2 regions of the Massilia oculi genome follow, and region 1 is predicted to be linked to the other one. Evidence: predicted binding sites of a transcription regulator. Region 1 holds the regulator's gene; the other holds the start of a gene.
What was found. Region 1 encodes LexA, which represses DNA repair genes until DNA is damaged. Its sites were predicted from a motif close to ACTGTATNNNNATACAGT; they were not measured.

Region 1 (10,248 bases):
CCGTTACGCTGCTTGCCGATGATGATCTCGGCGGTGCCCTTGTCGGGCGAATCCGGGTTGTAGACTTCGTCGCGGTACAGGAAGATGATCACGTCCGCATCCTGTTCGATAGCGCCGGATTCGCGCAAGTCGGACATCACGGGACGCTTGTTGGGGCGTTGTTCCAGCGAGCGGTTCAGCTGCGACAGCGCGATCACGGGGCACTGCAGCTCTTTCGCCAGGCCTTTCAGCGAGCGCGAGATCTCGGAGATCTCGGACGCGCGGTTGTCGCCCGGCTTGGAACCCTGCATCAGCTGCAGGTAGTCGACGATGATCAGCCCGAGCTTGCCGCACTGGCGCGCCAGGCGTCGTGCCCGCGCGCGCATCTCGATCGGGTTCAGGGCGGGCGTTTCGTCGATGTACAGCTGGGCGTCGTTCATCTTCTGGATGGCGTGCGTCAGGCGCGGCCAGTCCTCGTCGTTCAGGCGGCCGGTACGCAGGCGGTGCTGGTCGAGCTGGCCGACCGAGCCGAGCATACGCATGGCCAGCTGGGCGCCGCCCATCTCCATCGAGAACACGGCGACCGGCAGGCCGGCCTCGATCGCGACGTTCTCGCCGATATTCACCGAGAACGCGGTCTTGCCCATCGACGGACGGCCGGCGACGATGACGAGGTCGCCCGGCTGCAGGCCGGACGTCATGCGGTCGAGGTCGATGAAGCCGGTCGGCACGCCGGTGATCTCGCCCTGGTTCTCGCGCGAGTACAGTTCGTCGATGCGCTCGACCACCTGGGTCAGCAGCGGCTGCACCGCCAGCCAGCCCTGGGCGCCGCGGGCGCCCTGCTCGGCGATGGCGAAGATCCGCGACTCGGCCTCGTCGAGCATCTGCTTGACTTCCTTGCCCTGCGGATTGAAGGCATTGCCGGAAATCTCGTCGGCGACGGTGATCAGCTGGCGCAGGATGCCGCGGTCGCGCACGATCTCGGCGTAGCGGCGGATGTTGGCCGCCGACGGCGTGTTCTGCGCCATGGCGTTCAGGTATTGCAGGCCACCCACTTCCTCGGCCTTGCCGAGCTGGTTGCAGGCTTCATAGACCGTGATCACGTCGGCCGGCTTGCCGGCATTGATCAGGCGGACCATCTGTTCGAAGATGATGCGGTGATCGTAACGGTAGAAGTCTTCCGCGTGCATGAAGTCGGCGATGCGGTCCCAGGCGGCGTTATCGCGCAGCAGGCCGCCGATGACGGACTGCTCTGCTTCGATGGAATGCGGGGGGATGCGCAGGGCTTCGATCTGCGGGTCTGAGGGTGCTGCGTTCATGGGCGGCATTATACCTTCTCCTGTCACACGGCTGTCATAATTGGTGAGTTTCAAAAGCAAAAAAGCCGGGAGAACCCGGCTTTTTTGTGCACTGCTTTTACTTCAGTTCAGCATTCGCTCAGGCAGCTTCGCCCACGACAGCGATGGTGATTTCCGACACGACGTCGGTGTGCAGGGCGACTGCAACCGGGAATTCGCCGGTGGTCTTCAGCGGGCCGGTCGGCAGGCGAACGGCAGCTTTTTCGACCGGGAAGCCTTGCTTGGTCAGCGCTTCAGCGATGTCGGCGTTGGTGACCGAACCGAACAGACGGCCGTCGACGCCGGCCTTCTGGCCGATGGTGACGGTCAGGCCGCTCAGCTTGTCGCCTTGGGCTTGGGCGGCTGCCAGTTTCTCGGCGGCTGCTTTTTCCAGTTCGGCGCGCTTGGCTTCGAACTCGGCGACGGCGCCGGCGGTAGCGCGGCGGGCCATCTTTTGTGGGATCAGGAAGTTACGTGCGTAACCGTCCTTGACTTTGACGACGTCGCCCAGGTTGCCGACGTTGATGACTTTTTCCAACAGAATGATTTGCATGTTTTATCTCCAGGATAGCTGACGTAACCGATTAACCGTGGTGCAGGTCGGTGTACGGCAGCAGCGCCAGGTAGCGGGCGCGCTTGATGGCGGTGTCGACCTGACGCTGGTAGTGCGCCTTGGTGCCGGTCAGACGTGCTGGCATGATCTTGCCGTTTTCCTGGACGAAGTCCTTCAGGGTGTCGACGTCTTTGTAGTCAACCTGCTCAACGCCAGCGGCGGTGAAGCGGCAGAACTTCTTGCGCTTGAACAGCGGGTTCTGCTGTTTGCGCTTGAGTTTTTCTTTAGCTTTGTTTTTGTCGAACTTTTTACCGAATGCCATTTGAGGCTCCTGTATATCTAAATTGCCGAACTAGGCGGCACTGAAATCAATGATGTGAAACACCAGGGCTTTGCTGTTGCGATTTTTTCGTGCAAGGAATCCGTTGAAGCGGTAGCTGGCGCCGAGCTCGGCACTGCCGAACCTGCCCGAAATCTCGCCCGCGGCGAACGCGGGGACTTCGAACTCGACCAGGCGATCGATCCCCGCCTCCCGCTGATGCGAACTGTGCATCAGGACGGCTGAAACGATCGGCACGCCGGCCGGGGTGTAGCGCAGTACGTCACGCTCGGCGATGGTCGCCACGAGCTGGAGCTGATTTTCGCCCAACTTCTACCCGGTTCTTCTGCTACGGTGTCTACGAATTCCTGGAAAAAATCTTAGGCAGCGGCGGCCGGGGCAGCTGCAGGAGCGGCTGCTTCTGCACGGTGGCTCTTGGCTGCATCTTCGCGCTGCACCGATTTCATCATCGGCGACGGTGCGGTTTCTGCTTTCTTCATCTTGACGGTCAGATGACGCAGAACGGCATCATTGAACTTGAATGCGGTTTCCAGCTCGACCAGGGTCTCGTTGTCGCATTCGATGTTCAGGCAGATGTAGTGCGCTTTTGGCAGCTTCTGGATCTGGTAAGCCATCTGGCGGCGGCCCCAGTCTTCCACGCGATGGATGTTACCGCCGCGGCTGGTCACCGTGGTCTTGTAACGCTCGATCATCGCCGGGACTTGCTCGCTCTGGTCCGGATGGACGATAAAAACGATTTCATAATGACGCATGCATTACTCCTTGAGGACGTTTTACATAAATGCCCACCTCGGCGTCAAGACGAGTGTGGGAAGGGAACAGCCAGCTAGTATAGCGTGAAATGGGTAAAAAGGGAACTTGGCTGTCAAGAGGCTCACCCAGGCGCCTGGCTCACTCGACATTTACGCTTGCGAAAAGCGTATTTTTTGCGATACGCGCGCTTTTTTCGCGCTTTTTCGTGTATAGCCCTTGCGTATAGCAGAATACTGTACAAAAATACAGTCTATCTCTACCAACCCGTTTCGCAAGACATTTATGCTCAAGCTCACTGCAAGGCAAGAACAGATCCTCAACCTGATCAAGGAAGCGATCGAGAACACGGGTTTCCCTCCGACCCGGGCCGAAATCGCGGCCGAACTGGGCTTCCGCTCGGCCAATGCGGCCGAAGAACACCTGCAAGCCCTGGCGCGCAAGGGCGCGATCGAGATTTCGCCGGGCACCTCGCGCGGCATCCGCCTGGTCGGCGCCAGCGTCGAGCAGATTCCGCCGCAGTTGCCGATGATGCCACCGTCGATGATGTCGCTGCCGCTGGTCGGCCGCGTCGCCGCCGGCAATCCGATCCTGGCCCAGGAACACGTCGAAGCCACCTATAACGTCGACACCGCGATGTTCGCGGCGCGGCCCGACTTTTTGCTCAAGGTAAAAGGCTGGTCGATGCGCGACGCCGGCATCATGGATGGCGACTTTTTGGCGGTCAAGAAGATCGACAGCGCCAAGAACGGCCAGATCGTCGTCGCCCGCCTGGGCGAGGAAGTCACCGTCAAGCGCTACCGCAAGACGGGCGACCTGGTCGAACTGCTGCCCGAGAACCCCGACTTCAAGGTCATCGAAGTCACGCCCGACGAAGAGTTCGCGCTCGAGGGCCTGGCGGTCGGGCTGATGCGCAGCTGGAATTGATCCTCTGTAGAACTTAGCACCACTACCATGTCATCCCCGCGAAGGCGGGGACCCAAGTCCTCAGCGCTGCCAAGACGATCTGACGCAGCGTTAACGCGAGCAACTCAGGTTCCCGCCTGCGCGGGAACGACGTATCTTCCAGCAGATGTCGCCTTACTGCTTGGCCTTGTTGACCACCGCATTATGCTGGTCGACAAACGCTTCGGTCGCGCTGCGCCATGCGGCGAAATCGGCCAATACCATCTTCGAATTGACTTTCGCTCCCTCGGCGATGTTCTGGCGCACCCGCTCCAGATAGGCGGTCGAGGCCTCGGTTTCCTGCTTGTTCATCAGCTTGGCGATGTCGGGCGGGATGCGCCTGGTCAGCGGCGACTGTTCGTTGAGGTTGGTCACCATCTTGTTGTAGCAATCCTGCCAGCCGGTCACGGCCTTGTTCACGCGCTCGATCTCTTCATTGATCTTCGACACCGCCGGAATACGCGGCGACGGGCAGCGGTACTCGCCCGACTGCAGGTCGGCGCCATCGTAGCCCTTGATCCAGTAGTCGATCTCGGCGCGGCGATCGATGCGCTGCTGCATGATCACGAGCGAGTCGGCGGCGACCTTGTTGCCCTTGGCGGCCGACTTTTCAAACCATTCCTTCGCCTTCGCCTCATCGATCGCGCCGGCCTCGCCATACCAGTACATCTGGCCCAATTGCTGCTGGGCCTGTGGATTGCCGGCATTGGCCAGCTTGGTGTAAAGCTTGAGCGCGCCCGCATAGTCTTTTTTCTCGAACAGGGCGTTGGCATCCTCGAGTTCGCCGGCGAATGCGGCGCTACTGAACGCGACAGAGACCGAAAGGGACAGGCAGGACAGGAATCGTTTCATGGGCATACCGTAAGGCTGGCTGGTAAAAGTCCATGATAGCCGTGTTTTACGGCTGGGCTCAACCGCAAAAACGACAGGGCCGGCATTCGCCGGCCCTGTGATGACAGCTTTTACATCGCTTTACGCATCCAGCGCCTGGCGGAAGTCGCCGACCAGGTCATCGGTGTCCTCGATGCCCACCGACACCCGGATCAAGCCTTCGGCGATCCCCATGCTGGCGCGCCGCTCGGGGCCCATCTCGAAGAAGATCGTGTGCGCCACCGGAATCACCAGGGTGCGGTTGTCGCCCAGGTTCGAGGCCGGGATCGCCAGCTTGAGACGGTTGAGATAGTCGAACGGATCGATGTCGTCCTTCAGCTCGAAGCTCAGCAGCGAGCCGCCGGCGCGGAACAGCGCCTCGACGATCGCATGCTGCGGGTGCGAGGCCAGGCCCGGATAATGCACGGCGGCGACGCGCTCGTCGGCCTCCAGCATCGTCGCCAGCGCCAGCGCATTGGCGCAGGTGCGCTCCATGCGCAGGGCCAGCGTCTCGGCGCCGACCGCGATGTGGTGCGCCGCTTCCGGCCCCAGCGCGGCGCCGAAGTCGCGCAGCGCCTTGGCGCGCAGCTGGGCCATGCCTTGCGCACCTGGCGCTTGCTTTCTGAAGTTCTGGGCGATGTTCGGATATGCGGCCCAGTCGAACAGGCCGGTGTCGGTCAGCGCGCCGCCCAAGGCGATGCCGTGGCCGCCGATCGACTTGGTCAGCGAATTGACCACCAGCCCGGCGCCCACATGCTTCGGCCGGAACAGCCAGGGCGTGGTCATCGTGTTGTCGACCACGTACAGGATGCCGCGCGCGCGGCACAGTTCGCCGATGCGGGCCAGGTCCGCCACTTGCGTGCGCGGATTGGCGATGGTCTCCACGAACACCAGGCGGGTGTTCGGTCGCAAGGCCGCTTCCACCTGGGCCACGTCGGTAGCGTCGACGAAGTCGACGTCGACGCCCTGCCCCGCCACCGTCTGCCACAGGCTGTTGGTATTGCCGAACAGGAAGCTCGACGACACGATGTGGTCGCCGGCTTTCAGGAGCGCCTGGAACAGCGCGCCGATCGCCGCCATGCCGGTGCCGAAGCACAGGGTGGCGACGCCGTCTTCCATCTTGCTGATCTTGTCTTCCAGGGCCGACACCGTCGGGTTGCCCTGGCGGCCGTAGCGAAAGCCCGGCTCCCTCCCCTGGAATACCGACGCCAGCTGGCGTGCGTCGGCATAGCCGTAGGCGACCGAGGTATGCACCGGCTTGTGCAGCGAACCGTGCTCGATCGTCTTGCGGCGATCGTTGTGCAGGATGGTGGTGGTGAAGCCGTAGCTTTGCTTGTCCGACATGGTTTACTCGGCGGCCACCGGCGGGTTCAGGTTGAGCTGGGTGCGCACCTTGTCCTCGACGTCCTTCGCCTTCGGATTGTGGCGCGCCGATTCCTGGCGGTCCAGGTACTCGGGCGTCACGTCGCCGGTGATGTAGACGCCGTCGAAGCACGAGGCCTCGAAGTTCTTCAGCTCGGGATTGACGTCCGAGATCGCGCGCTTGAGCGCGTCGACGTCCTGGTACACCACGCGGTCGGCCGTGATCTCGCGGCACACCTCGTCGACGGTGCGGCCGTGGGCGATCAGCTCGTCGCGGGTCGGCATGTCGATGCCGTACACGTTCGGGTACAGCACCGGTGGCGCGGCCGAGGCGAAGAACACCTTGCGGGCGCCGGCTTCGCGCGCCATCTGCACGATCTCGCGGCTGGTGGTGCCGCGCACGATCGAATCGTCGACCAGCAGCACGTTCTTGTCCTTGAACTCGGAGCTGATGGCGTTCAGTTTCTGGCGCACCGATTTCTTGCGCATGCCCTGACCCGGCATGATGAACGTCCGGCCGATGTAGCGGTTCTTGATGAAGCCTTCGCGGTACTCGACGCCCAGTTTCATCGCCAGCTGGATCGCGGCCGGACGCGAGGAATCGGGGATCGGCATCACCACGTCGATCTCGTCGACCGGGATCTCCTTGCTCACCTTGTCGGCCAGGTATTCACCCATGCGCAGGCGGGTGGCGTACACCGAGGCGCCGTCGATCACGGAATCGGGTCGGGCCAAGTAGACGAATTCGAAGGCGCACGGGTTGAGCGACGGATTCTCGGCGCACTGGCGCTCGTGCAGCTTGTTGTTTTCGTCGATGAAGACCGCCTCGCCCGGCGCGATGTCGCGCACGAAACGGAAGCCCAGGCCTTCCAGCGCAACCGATTCGCTGGCCACCAGGTATTCGTTGCCCTGCTCGGTCTCGTTGATGCCCAGGCACAGCGGACGGATGCCGAACGGGTCGCGGAAGGCCAGCATGCCGTGGCCGGCGATCTGGGCGACGACGGCATAGGCGCCGCGCACGCGGCGGTGCACGGCGGCGACCGCCTTGAAGACGGCGTCGGCGTCGAGCGAGTAGCCGTCGGCCGCTTCCTGGATTTCGTGCGCCAGAACGTTGAGCAGCACTTCCGAGTCGGAATCGGTGTTGATGTGGCGGCGGTCGTTACGGAACAGCTCGTCCTTCAGCTGGGCCTGGTTGGTCAGGTTGCCGTTGTGGGCCAGCGTGATGCCGAACGGTGCGTTGACGTAGAACGGCTGCGCCTCTTCCTCGCTCGACGAGCCGGCGGTCGGGTAGCGGCAGTGGCCGATACCGGTATTGCCCTGCAGCGAACGCATATTACGGGTGCGGAACACGTCCCGGACCAGGCCGTTGGCCTTGAACATCGAGAACATGCTGCTGTGATTGGTCGCAATCCCCGCCGCATCCTGGCCGCGGTGCTGCAGCAGCAGCAATGCGTCATACAGCAACTGGTTGACGGGAGAGTGAGAGACGACGCCGACGATGCCACACATGGTGTGCTCCTAAAAGCTTGAGTGCTTGATTACAGAAAAAAGTTCTACGACTGAGGAATGCTGGTCAAAAGTTCACGTGCTGCGCCATGGCAGCCGGCAGGAAGGGCTTGACGGTACGGGCGCCGGTCTCGGCAATCGGCGACAACAGGGCCTGTTGCCAGAATGCCTGCTTCGGAATGTCCGTCATCCCACACAATATGACGCCGGCCAGCACGATTACAATGCCGCGCGCCAATCCAAACAAGCCGCCAAGGCCGCGGTCCGCGAGCGAGAGGCCAGTGGCTTCCACCAGGGCCCCGATCGCGAGCGACAGCAGGCCCATCAGGATACGCACGCCCAGGAACAGCACGATGAAGGCGACGATCAGGCGCGCCGTGTCGCCGGGAATCACTTCCGGCAGCAAGGGCGCGAGCCCGGCGCCATAGGCATTGGCCACCACGAAAGCGACAATCCAGCCCAGCAGCGACAGGATTTCCTTGACCAGGCCGCGCAAGGTGCTGATGACGACGGAGGCGATCAGCACGAACAGCACCAGGTAATCGAAAATCGTCACGCTTGTCGGACAGAATCAGAGGGGTACCATGGTGCCGGACAGGCCGATGCCGCCCAGCTTGGCGCGCGTTTTCTCGGCTTCTTCCTTGCTGAACGGACCGATCCGCACTCGGATCAGCTCGCCCGATTTCTGGGTGAACGACGCGATGCCGGCGCCGCGCAGGCGCGCCTGCAATTCCGTGACCTTTTCCTGGCTGGCCAGGGCGGCGACCTGCACCACGAAGCGCGGCGCCGGGCCTTGCGCCTTCTGTGGCTCGGCCGCCTTGCCTTCCAAGATGGCCATGGCGCGCGCGGCGTCGTCCTTCGACGCGGGCTTGACGACCTGCTCGGCCTTCGGATGCGTCTCGACAGGCTTCTTCGCCGGCTCGGGTTTCTTCTCGGGCGTCGGTTCCCGCTTGGGTTCCGGCTTTGGTTCGGGCTTCACCGGCTCGGGCTTCGGCTCGGGCTTCGGCTTGACCGGTTCGGACTTGGGTTCCGGTTTCGGCGGCTCGGCCTGCTCCAGCATGCGCATCGGCGGCGGATCGCTGGCCGCCGGGGCGGTCACGGGCGCGTTGCTGGCGGGGCTGGCGGCCGGTGGCGCCTCGACTGGCTCGACGATCTCTTCGTCGCTGTCGACGCTGGCCATTGGCGCCACCTGCTCGGACGGCACGGGCAGCGGGGCCGCCTTGTCTTTGTCCGGGATGTGGATGGCGATGTCGGTGGCCAGGGGCTTGGGTTCGGAATCGAGCAGCATCGGCAGCGCGACGACGGCGGCCAGGACCAGCGCGATGGCGCCGACCAGGCGGCGGCGGGCGCGCTTTTTCTCGGGCAGGATCGGATCGCCGCGGCTGGTGCGGCGGCCCGCCTCGCCTGAGGAGCTTGCGCGCTTGGAACGGGCGCGCTCGGTATAAGCGGCATCGTCGTCCTTGACGAAGTGCCCGCTGTCCCGGACAGTTTCTTGCTTGTTTTTATTGCCGAACGAGAACAAGCCCATGTGGTTCAGGTAATCAGGTGAAGAAGGTCAGTGAAGACTCGATTTACGGGCCGCCATGACGCCTGCAACCGTGTAGAAAGAGCCAAAGACCACAATTCTATCATTCTCCCCTGCCCGGCTCAGCGCATTCGCATAGGCCTCGGCCGGCGTTGCGAAATTACTCACAGAAAAATCGTCATCCTTGGCGCCGGTCGGCTTCAGTTCGCGCAGCTTGTCGGCCAGCGCTTCCGGCTGTGCCGAGCGCGGCGAATCGAGCCCCGTGACGCACCAGTGATCGATCACGCCGGCCATCGGCGCGATGACGGCGTCGATGTCCTTGTCTTCCATGATGCCGAACACGGCATACGTGAAACGGTGGAAGCCCATATTGCCCAGGTTCTGGGCCAGGGTGGCGGCGGCATGGGGATTGTGGGCGACGTCCAGCACCTGGGTCGGACGGCCCGGCAGCACCTGGAAACGGCCCGGCAGCTCGACCAGGGCCAGGCCGGCGCGGGTTTCCTGGGCGCCGCACGGCAGTTGCATTCGCAGCGCCTCGAGCGCGGCCAGCGCGGCCGAGGCGTTGAGCAGCTGGTTGGCGCCGCGCAGGGCCGGATAGGCCAGCGAGTTGCGGCGCTGGCTGCGACCGCCATAGCTCCACTGCTGCTGGTCGCCCTGGTAGTTGAAATCGCGGCCGAGCAGCCACAGGTCGGCGCCGATCTTCTCGGCGTGGTCGATCAGCGATTGCGGCGGCACCGGGTCGCTGCAGATCGCCGGCTTGCCCGTGCGGAAGATGCCGGCCTTTTCGAAGCCGATTTTTTCCCGCGTGTCGCCGAGGTAGGACGTGTGGTCGATGTCGATGCTGGTGACGATGGAGACGTCGGCGTCGATGACGTTGACCGCATCCAGCCGTCCGCCCAGGCCGACTTCGAGGATGGCGACGTCGACGCCGCTCTTCGAGATCAGGTGGGCGATGGCCAGGGTGGTGAACTCGAAATACGTCAGGTCGGTCGCGGCGCGGGCGGCTTCGACGGCGTTGAAGGCGTCCACGAGCGCCTCATCGGACGCCATCTCGCCATTGATGCGGGCGCGCTCGTTGAAG
Region 2 (10,248 bases), 1.0 Mb from region 1:
CCGACGACGCCATCAGCACGACCTTCTGGGTGACGCGGTCGGTGACCAGCGAGACGTACAGTTCCTGCTTGATGTCGGCGCCTTCTTCGATCATCAGGCGACGCACTTTCTGGCCTTCAGGGCCGGTCTGGTGGGTCACCAGCTGCATGCCCATGATCTGGTCAGCGTATTCCTTGACTTGCTCGATCGACTTGGCGACCTTGACGCCACCGCCCTTGCCGCGGCCGCCAGCGTGGATCTGGGCCTTGACCACCCAGACCGGACCGCCCAGTTCTTCAGCTGCCTTGACAGCCTCTTCCACCGACATGCACGGAATGCCGCGCGGAACGGTCACCCCGAATTTTCGGAGGATCTCTTTGCCCTGGTACTCATGGATCTTCATGCTGGCTTCCCTTCTTCTATTACTGAATTAGAAATACGGTTGAACTACAAAAAATAAAACGACGAACGCTAACCCGAGACGGCCTTGATTGACCAGCGTGGGTAGTATTTGGCCACGGCAGGGCCGTCGCTGCGCAGGGCATGGCAACGGTCGAGCTCAAATGGACGGTCGGTTGACGAGCCGCCGAGCCCGCCTGGGGCATCGACATTGTCGTCAGCAAAGGCTTGCAAGGCTGCGGTCGGCAACACCTGGGCCAATTCGGTGAGATGGGTGCAGCCGAGCACGCCGGATAGGCGGTCTTTCAGGTGCAACCGGAAATGGTTCACGAGCGAGAGCCCGATCAACTTCTTGTAGGCAGGGCCGATGGTATCGCAATAGCCCGGATACGGGACGGCATCGGATGCGGCTTCGGCATCGACGATGTTGAGGTCGCGGTCTATGGTCACGCGCAGCTTGAGGTCGTGCACCGGCGTGCCGCCGGGCCGTTCGCCGGAAGCAAGCGCAATCGTACGCGTCTTCACATCGCGGATGCTGGCATCGAGGTCCCACAAGCCATCGTCGCGCGCGAACGCTTCGACTGTGATGGCGCGCGTATGCCGGAGCGAGCGCGATACGGGAGGTGACAAAGGCATAAATACCAGTGCCGTCGGGACGGCGGTTAGTGGTGCAGCCGGTGTGCTTCGTGCACGTTGCCGCAGCTTCTGCGACAACAACCGCTCATGCGGCGCTGCTTAAACCCGCAAAGTTTAGCACAGCGTCCACAGCGGCGCATGAGAAAGAAAGGCCGGTAAGGGATACTACGAGGAGATGAAGGGACTTCAAGACAATATAACGACGCGTTTGCCGCTTATATTATTCGGCTGTCTTTAATGAGAGTAACGATCCCATTCACAACGTGAATGAAAGATATGTAATTGGGATAGCGTCGGTTCACCACATGGATGAGCAGACGACGGAAAGCGCCAGCGTGCAGCGCCATCGCCCGTTGAGGAATATGCTTTTAAGCATATCGGGGATGGCGCTCCACGCTGGCGCCTGGAACTGCAACGACGCATATTGTCGTTGAACGCGCGGACGGGAGCCCCGTCCATCCTAATGCTGTTATTCAGAAAACTCGTCGTCGGCTGGGCTACCCTGCATCGCCACCCGCGCCGCACGCTGGGAAAAGCCGCGCTGCAACAGAAAGCGCATCTGCTTGGCCCGCATCGCCGCATCGGTAGCGACCGTGCCGAACTTGCGCTGCCAGACTTCGACGGCGCGCGCGGTCTCGCTATCGGACAGCCCGGCCTTGATCTCGACCAGCGCATCGCCGGTAACGCCATGGCTTTGCAGCTCGGCCACCACGCGGCTATTGCCGTAGCGGCTGGCCTTGCGGTTGATCAGCGATTCGGCGAAACGTTCCTGCGACAGCCAGTTATTCTTTTCAAGAAAATCCAGGAGGGCGTCGATGTCGTCGTCTTCCTGGGCATACTTGGCCAGCTTGCGCCGCAACTCGAACCGGCTGTGCTCGCGCTGCGACAGGTAGCGCAGCGCGCGCGCCTTGAGACTCAGTACGGGTGCTGGCATGGGGACACCATCGTCGACCACATGGCGCGAGCGAATGGGTAGAAACCCGCGGCGCTACCCTGCCGCGCCGCCCGCGCCAGGCGATTACTCACCAACTGCCTGCAGCTTCGGCTTGTCCTCACCACCGGCAGCAACCGGCGGCAGTTCGCGTACGCCCAGGGCGGCGCGGACCTTGTTCTCGATCTCACGCGCCAGGGCCGGGCGATCCACCAGGAACTGGCGGGCGTTGTCTTTACCTTGGCCAATGCGCTCGCCGTTATAGCTGTACCACGAGCCCGACTTCTCGACGATCTTGTTGTCGGCGCCCAGGTCCAGGATTTCGCCTTCGCGCGAGGTGCCCGCTCCGTACAGGATGTCGAAGTGGGCTTCCTTGAACGGTGGCGCGATCTTGTTCTTGACGACTTTGACCTTGGTTTCGTTACCGATCACTTCGTCGCCCGACTTGATCGAACCGGTACGACGGATGTCCATGCGCACGGAGGCGTAGAACTTCAGTGCGTTACCGCCGGTGGTGGTCTCCGGGCTGCCGAACATGACGCCGATCTTCATGCGGATCTGGTTAATGAAGATCACCAGCGTGTTGGTGCGGTTGATCGAACCGGTCAGCTTGCGCAGCGCTTGCGACATCAGGCGCGCCTGCAGGCCAGGCAGCGAGTCGCCCATATCGCCTTCGATCTCGGCGCGCGGGGTCAGTGCCGCCACCGAGTCGATGACCACCAGGTCGACGCTGCCCGAACGCACCAGTGCGTCGGTGATTTCGAGCGCCTGTTCGCCGGTATCCGGCTGCGAGATCAGCAGGTCGCCCAGGTTGATGCCCAGTTTTTGGGCATAGGTCACGTCGAGCGCGTGCTCGGCGTCGATGAAGGCGCAGGTGCCACCCAGTTTTTGCATCTGGGCGATGGTCTGCAGGGTCAGGGTGGTTTTACCCGACGATTCAGGGCCGTAGATCTCGACGATACGGCCGCGCGGCAGGCCGCCGACGCCCAGGGCGATGTCGAGGCCCAGCGAGCCGGTGGAAACAGTCTGCACTTCTTCGACCGGCGCATTGGTGTCCATGCGCATGACCGAGCCCTTGCCGAACTGCTTTTCGATTTGCGCCAGGGCGGCTGCCAGCGCCTTGCCCTTTTCAGCGGCGTTCAATGCGGATTTTTTGTCGTCCATGGTGTACTTTCAATCGTGGAGTAGGCAAGGTGTGGGCGCGCACGCGCACTTCAATAGCCACTACTGTATAAAAATCCAGTGGTTTTTGCAAGCACTAATACGTAACCATTTTGTCAATCAATGGGGCGAAGCTCGCATTGTTGCGACAAATCAAACACAATATGGACTTGAGTTTGTCTAACGCGTTAACCGAGGTGCCACCATGCGAATTCTGCTCGCCGAAGATGATAGCGTACTTGCTGACGGCCTGACGCGATCCCTGCGCCAGTCCGGCTACGCCATCGATTACGTCAAGAACGGCCAGGATGCCGACACCGCCCTCTCCACCCAGGAGTTCGACCTGCTCATCCTCGATCTCGGCCTGCCGAAGATGTCGGGGCTCGAAGTGCTGCGCCGCCTGCGCGCCCGCGCCTCGCTGCTGCCGGTCCTGATCCTCACCGCCGCCGATTCCGTCGAGCAGCGGGTGGAAGGCCTCGACCTGGGCGCCGACGACTACATGGCCAAGCCGTTCGCCCTGTCCGAACTCGAGGCGCGGGTGCGCGCCCTCACCCGCCGCGGCGCCGGCGGCGGCCCGACCGTGGTGCGCCACGGCCCGCTGGTCTACGACCAGGTCGGCCGCAGCGCCTACATCAACGACCAGATGCTCGACCTGTCGGCGCGCGAGCTCGGCCTGCTCGAGGTGCTGCTGGCGCGCACCGGCCGCCTGGTATCCAAGGAACAATTGGTCGACCATCTGTGCGAATGGGGCGAGGAAGTCTCCAACAACGCGATCGAGGTCTACGTGCACCGCCTGCGCAAGAAGATCGAAGTCGGCGGCGTGCGCATCGCCACCGTGCGCGGCCTGGGCTACTGCCTCGAGAAATACTCCGAGGCCGCAGCAAGCGCCGCCGCCGAACGCGCCGCAGGAACAGCAGCGGCAACCGTCGCCGACAGGTGAACGAACGCGACGCCGGCTTCACGGCCGGACCCGAGCAAACCCCGGCCACGACGGCCGAGCCGACCTACGTCCCGCCGAATCCCGAGCCGGACGAAAACATCCGGCACTCGCTGTTCGGCGAGATCCTCGACTGGATGCTGGCTCCGCTGCTGCTGCTGTGGCCGATGAGCATCGCCATCACCTATCTGGTCGCCAAGTCGATCGCCAACCAGCCCTTCGACGACGCGCTCGAAGACCGGGTCACGGTGCTGGGCCAGCAGATCCGCAGCGTGGGCGGCAAGGCGTCCGGCCAGCTGCATCCGTCCGGTCGCGACATCCTGCGCGCCGACGACGTCGACAGCGTCTATTACCTGCTGGCCGGACCCGACGGCGAACTGCTGGACGGCGACCGCGACCTGCCGCGTCCGCGGATCAACGCGGCCGACGAGCATGCGCGCAGCGGCGCGGTCGAGTTCCGCAACGACAGCATCCACGGCACGCCGATCCGGGTCGCCTACACTTATGTCAACCTCGACCCATTGCACGAGCGTTCCCTGCAGCCGCCGCTCGAGCCGCCTCATTCGCCTCCGCTTGCGCTGGTGCAGGTGGCCGAGACGCTCGACAAACGCGCGCACCTGGCGGGCGAGATCATCAAGGGCGTGATCCTGCCCCAGTTCATCATCCTGCCGGTGATCCTGGCGCTGGTGTGGTTTGCGCTGTCGCGCGGCCTGACCCCGCTGGCCGAGCTGCAGCAGCGCATCCGCGCGCGGCCCCAGGACGACCTGTCGCCGATCGATCCGCGCCAGGTGCCGGAAGAGATCTCGCCGCTGGTCGGCTCCTTCAACGACATGCTCGAACGCCTGGGCGAATCGATGGCGATGCAGAAGCGCTTCATCGCCGACGCCGCGCACCAGATGAAGACCCCGCTGGCCGGCATGCGCATGCAGTCCGAACTGGCCCTGCGCCAGCTCGACCCGGCCGAGATCCACCGCTCGCTGGAACAGCTGGCCAAGAGTTCGGAATCGGCCACGCGCCTGGTGAACCAGCTGCTGGCGCTGGCGCGCGCCGAAAACCAGCCGCAGGCTGGCCTGGCCTTCGCCGAGCTGGACCTGTCGCGCCTGGCCCGCGAAACGGTGCAAGACTGGGTGCAGGCCTCGTTCGCGGGCGAGATCGACCTCGGCTTCGAGCCGCCGGCCGCCGACGAAGGCCCGGTCGTCATCGCCGGCCAGCCGCTGATGCTGCGCGAGCTGCTGTCGAACCTGATCGACAATGCGCTGCGCTACACCCCGGCCGGCGGCAGCGTCACGGTGCGCGTGCGGCGCGACGGCGCCGGCGGACCTGCGCTGCTCGAGGTCGAGGACACCGGCCCCGGCATCGCCGCCAACGAGCGCGAACGCGTGTTCGAGCGCTTCTACCGCATCCTGGGCAGCAATACCCAGGGCAGCGGCCTGGGCCTGGCGATCGTGCGCGAGATCGCCCAGCAGCACGGCGCCCGGATCGACATCTTCAACAACCCGCGCAGCCAGTCCAAGCGCTTCCCGGGCAGCCTGTTCCGCCTGACCTTCCCTCCTCCGCTCCATGAACCCGACGCCGCCCCTTGACCCCCACCAGGACGACGCGGCGCGCCGCCGCGCCGCCAACGCCGTGCACTGGGAACGCACCCGCAAGACGACCCTCCTGCTGCTGGCGCTGTGGCTGGCGACCGGCTTTGGCACCGTGTTCTTCGCGCGCGAGCTGGCGCGCGTCGAGGTGTTCGGCTGGCCGCTGTCGTTCTACATGGCGGCGCAAGGCGCCTCGCTGGTGTCGCTGGCCATCATCGGCTTCTATGCCTGGCGCATGCGCCGGCTGGACCGCGATGCGGCTGCCAATGCTGCGGCAAACACTGCGGCAAGCGCCGGGGATGCGCCACGATGAGCGGCAAGCCACCGTATTTCAGCAAGCTGGCGCGCTACTATCTCTGGTATACCGGCTGCTTCGCGCTGTTCCTGGTCGCCGTCGCCCTGCTCGAGCAGGAAGGCATGCCGCGCCTGTGGATCGGCCACCTGTTCATGTTCGCCACCATCGCCCTGTACGCGATCATCGGCGTGATCTGCCGCACCTCGAGCGTCACCGAATACTACGTCGCCGGACGGCGCGTGCCGGCCATGTTCAACGGCATGGCCACCGCCGCCGACTGGATCTCGGCGGCCAGCTTCATCAGCCTGGCCGGCGGCCTTTATCTGCAGGGCTTCGATGGCCTGGCCTTCATCATGGGCTGGACCGGCGGCTTCGTGCTGGTCGCGCTGCTGATCGCGCCCTACCTGCGCAAGTTTGCCCAGTACACCGTGCCCGACTTCCTGGCGGCGCGCTACGGCGGCGGCGCCGGAGGACGCGGCGGCCCGGTGCGCGCGCTGGCGGTCGGCGCCACCATCCTGGTCTCGTTCACCTATGTGGTGGCGCAGATCTACGCGGTCGGCCTGATCGCTTCGCGCTTCACCGGGGTCGATTTCTCGGTCGGGATCTTCCTGGGCCTGGCGAGCATTTTGGTGTGCTCGTTCCTGGGCGGGATGCGGGCGATCACCTGGACCCAGGTGGCGCAGTACATCATCCTGCTGGTCGCCTTCCTGATTCCAACGATGTGGCTGTCGGCCAAGCACGCCGACAACCCGATCCCCGCGGTGGCCTATGGCTCGCTGATGCCCAAGCTGACCGCGCGCGAGGCCGAACTGGCCAGGGATCCGCGCGAAGAACAGGTGCGCGCCGAGTTTCGCCGCAGGGCCGACGCATACGCGGCGCGGGTCGATGCGCTGCCCGAATCGTGGGAGACCGGCAAGCTGGAAGCCCAGCGCCAGCTGGCAGCGGCGCGTGCGCGCAATGCCTCGCTGACCGAAGTGCGCCAGGCCGAGCGCACGCTGGCCACCTATCCGAACTCGGTGGACGAGGCGCGCTCGCAATGGAGCGAGCGGCGCGACGCCAATCTGGCGCGGGCCCGGCCGCCCGAGCCGCACGCCGAGCCCTTCCCCGGCGCCACCAAAGAAGAATCGGATAAGCGCCGCAACAACTTCCTTGCCGTGGTGTTCTGCCTGATGTTCGGCACCGCGGCGCTACCCCACATCCTGATGCGGGCCTATACCACGCCGTCGGTGAACGATACCCGGGTCTCGGTGTTCTGGACCCTGTTCTTCATCCTGCTGGTCTACCTGACCATCCCGGCGCTGGCGGTGCTGGCCAAGTACGACATCTATACCTCGCTGGTAGGGAGCGACTTCTCGTCGCTGCCCACCTGGATCTCGTACTGGGCCAATGTGGACAAGGCCAATCCTTTGGTGAGCGTGGCCGACATCAACGGCGACGGCATCGTGCAGCTGGCCGAATTCGCGATCGACGCCGACGTGCTGGTGCTGGCGACGCCCGAGATCGGCGGCCTGCCCTACGTGATCGCGGGCCTGGTCGCGGCCGGCGGCCTGGCGGCGGCGCTGTCAACCGCCGACGGCCTGCTGCTGGCGATCTCCAATGCGCTGTCGCACGACGTCTACTATAAAATGGTCAATCCGAGCGCGTCGACCCAGAAGCGGGTCACGATTTCCAAGCTGCTGCTGCTGGGGGTGGCCTTCATCGCCGCCTACGTGGCGTCGCAGAAGCCGGCCGACATCCTGTCGCTCGTGGCTGCGGCGTTCTCGCTCGCGGGCTCCACGCTCTTTCCGGTGCTGGTGCTGGGCGTGTTCTGGAAGCGCGCCAACCACCAGGGGGCGATCGCCGGCATGCTCGTCGGCTTCGCGGTCTGCCTCTGCTACATGCTGAGCACGAGTCCAGCCCTGGGCGGCAGCATGAATGCCGCCTGGTTCGGCATCCTGCCGATGGCGGCCGGGGTGTTCGGGATGCCTGCCGGGATGCTGACCGTGGTCGTGGCCAGCCTGCTCACCGCGCCGCCCAGCCGGGGCAGCGAGGGCATGGTCGACTACATCCGGGCGCCGGAGTAGCCGATCATTGCAGCGGCGCGGCGCGCTAACGACAGCGCACAACGAAGAACGGGCGCCCTCGGGCGCCCGTTTTGCGTTCGGCAGTCCTGCCCTTACAGCACGACGGTCTGCGCCTGGCCTTCTTCGCGGGCGCGGATCTCGCCGATGCGGTACACGGTCTCGCCGGCCGCTTCCAGCTGGGCAAACGCCGCATCCGCGTTTTCTTTCGAGACGATCACGGTCATGCCGATGCCGCAGTTGAACACGCGGTGCATCTCGGCGTCAGCCACGCCGCCGTGCTGCTGCAGCCACTGGAACAGCGGCGGCATGGTCCACGACGAAGCGTCCAGCACGGCGGTGAGGTTATCCTGCAGCACGCGCGGGATGTTCTCGACCAGGCCGCCGCCGGTGATGTGCACCAGGCCTTTGACTTCCATCGAGGACATCAGGCTGAGCAGCGGCTTGACGTAGAGGCGGGTCGGCGCCATCAGCACGTCGGCCAGCTTGCGGCCATGGAAATCGGCCTCGAGGTCGGGCTTGGCCACCTGGATGATCTTGCGCACCAGCGAGTAGCCGTTGGAGTGGATGCCCGACGACGCCAGGCCCAGCACCACGTCGCCCGGGACGATCTTGCTGCCGTCGATGATCTGCGACTTCTCGACCGCGCCGACGGCGAAGCCGGCCAGGTCGTATTCGCCGTCCGGGTACATGCCCGGCATTTCGGCGGTTTCGCCGCCCAGCAGCGCGCAGCCCGACTCTTCGCAGCCCTTGGCGATGCCCGAGACCACGGCGGTGGCGGTCGCCACGTCCAGCTTGCCGCAAGCAAAGTAATCGAGGAAGAACAGCGGCTCGGCGCCCTGCACCAGGATGTCGTTGACGCTCATGGCGACCAGGTCGATGCCGACCGTGTCGTGGCGGTTCAGTTCGAACGCCAGCTTGAGCTTGGTGCCCACGCCGTCGGTGCCGGATACCAGGACCGGTTCCTTGAACTTCTTGCTGATCTCAAACAGACCGCCGAAGCCGCCGATGCCGCCCAGCACGCCTTCGCGCATGGTGCGCTTGGCAAGGGGCTTGATCGCTTCGACCAGGGCGTCGCCGGCATCGATATCGACACCCGCGTCGCGGTAGGAGAGAGAAACATTAGATGGTTGGCTCATGGTATTTGGCAGCGGAGGCGGTAAAATAGGAGGCGACCGGCGAAACTGGTCAATCCACTATTTTAGCAAAACGGTTCATCCAATATCCCGTTTAACGAATATAACAGCGAAACTTGACCTTACTGGCATGCCATTTTTCCCTACGTCAGGCATGAAACGGCCCACGCCATGAAACAGCTGGTGCTCGATTTAGGCGCCGAGCCGGCCCAGAGCCTCGACACCTTCCAGGTGGGGGCGAATGCCGAGATGGCGCACCTGATGCACCTGTTCGCCGAGCGCAGCTCGCGCGAGCACTTCGCATACCTGTGGGGCGACACCGGCGCCGGCAAGACCCACCTGCTGCACGGACTGGCGGCCAGCCCCGGCGCGCGCTATATCGCGGCCGACGCGCCCGCCGCCGATTTCCTGCACGCGCCCGACGTCACGCTCTACCTGCTGGACGATTGCGACCGCCTGAGCCCGCAGCGCCAGATCGACGCCTTCTCCCTGTTCAACCAGATCCGCGAGCATGGCGCCTACATGGTCTGCACCGGGCCGGTGCCGCCGGCCGTGCTGCAGGTGCGCGAAGACCTGCGCACGCGCATGGGCTGGGGCCTGGTGTACCAGATCCACGGCCTGTCGGACGACCAGAAGATCGAAGCGCTGACGCACGCCGCCGAGGCGCGTGGTTTGACCTTGTCGGCCAGCGTGTTACCCTATTTGTTGTCTCATTTCAAACGCGACATGCGTTCCCTGTCGACCATGCTGGACGCCCTGGACCAGTATTCGCTCGAAACCCAGCGCCCGGTCACGCTGCCCCTGCTGCGCGACCTGCTGTTGCAAGAGAACCTGCCGCTTGAACCCAAAGAATGAAAAACCTTGCCCTGTTTGACCTCGACCACACCCTGCTGCCGCTCGATTCGGACCATGAATGGGGCGAATTCCTGGCGCGGGTCGGCGCGGTCGACGGCGATGCCTACCGCGCCCGCAACGACGCCTTCTTCGCCCAGTACAACGCCGGCGTGCTCGACCCGGTCGAATACCTGGAGTTCGCGCTCGGCACCCTGGCGGGCTTTCCCCGTCACGAACTCGAATCCCTCCATGCGCGTTACATGCGCGAAGTGATCGAGCCCGCGATCAAGCCGCAGG

Region 2: the regulator LexA is predicted to act here: its motif matches at 3,172-3,189, upstream of recA (recombinase RecA).

The regions. Positions count from the first base shown of each region.
Region 1 covers NZ_CP029343.1:4,538,016-4,548,263, reverse strand. The annotation lists gene DIR46_RS20500 (replicative DNA helicase) at 1-1,307, opposite strand, end outside; gene rplI (50S ribosomal protein L9) at 1,417-1,869, opposite strand; gene rpsR (30S ribosomal protein S18) at 1,901-2,191, opposite strand; gene priB (primosomal replication protein N) at 2,222-2,518, opposite strand; gene rpsF (30S ribosomal protein S6) at 2,569-2,961, opposite strand; gene lexA (transcriptional repressor LexA) at 3,245-3,886, shown strand; gene DIR46_RS20470 (tetratricopeptide repeat protein) at 4,040-4,756, opposite strand; gene DIR46_RS20465 (cystathionine gamma-synthase family protein) at 4,877-6,118, opposite strand; gene purF (amidophosphoribosyltransferase) at 6,122-7,645, opposite strand; gene DIR46_RS20455 (CvpA family protein) at 7,710-8,198, opposite strand; gene DIR46_RS20450 (SPOR domain-containing protein) at 8,214-9,170, opposite strand; gene folC (bifunctional tetrahydrofolate synthase/dihydrofolate synthase) at 9,198-10,248, opposite strand, start outside.
Region 2 covers NZ_CP029343.1:3,512,581-3,522,828, reverse strand. The annotation lists gene sucC (ADP-forming succinate--CoA ligase subunit beta) at 1-382, opposite strand, end outside; gene DIR46_RS16090 (DUF2889 domain-containing protein) at 451-1,014, opposite strand; gene recX (recombination regulator RecX) at 1,484-1,948, opposite strand; gene recA (recombinase RecA) at 2,033-3,109, opposite strand; gene DIR46_RS16075 (response regulator transcription factor) at 3,312-4,046, shown strand; gene DIR46_RS16070 (sensor histidine kinase) at 4,043-5,626, shown strand; gene DIR46_RS16065 (DUF4212 domain-containing protein) at 5,604-5,939, shown strand; gene DIR46_RS16060 (sodium:solute symporter family protein) at 5,936-7,984, shown strand; gene purM (phosphoribosylformylglycinamidine cyclo-ligase) at 8,077-9,120, opposite strand; gene hda (DnaA regulatory inactivator Hda) at 9,289-9,972, shown strand; gene DIR46_RS16045 (HAD family hydrolase) at 9,969-10,248, shown strand, end outside.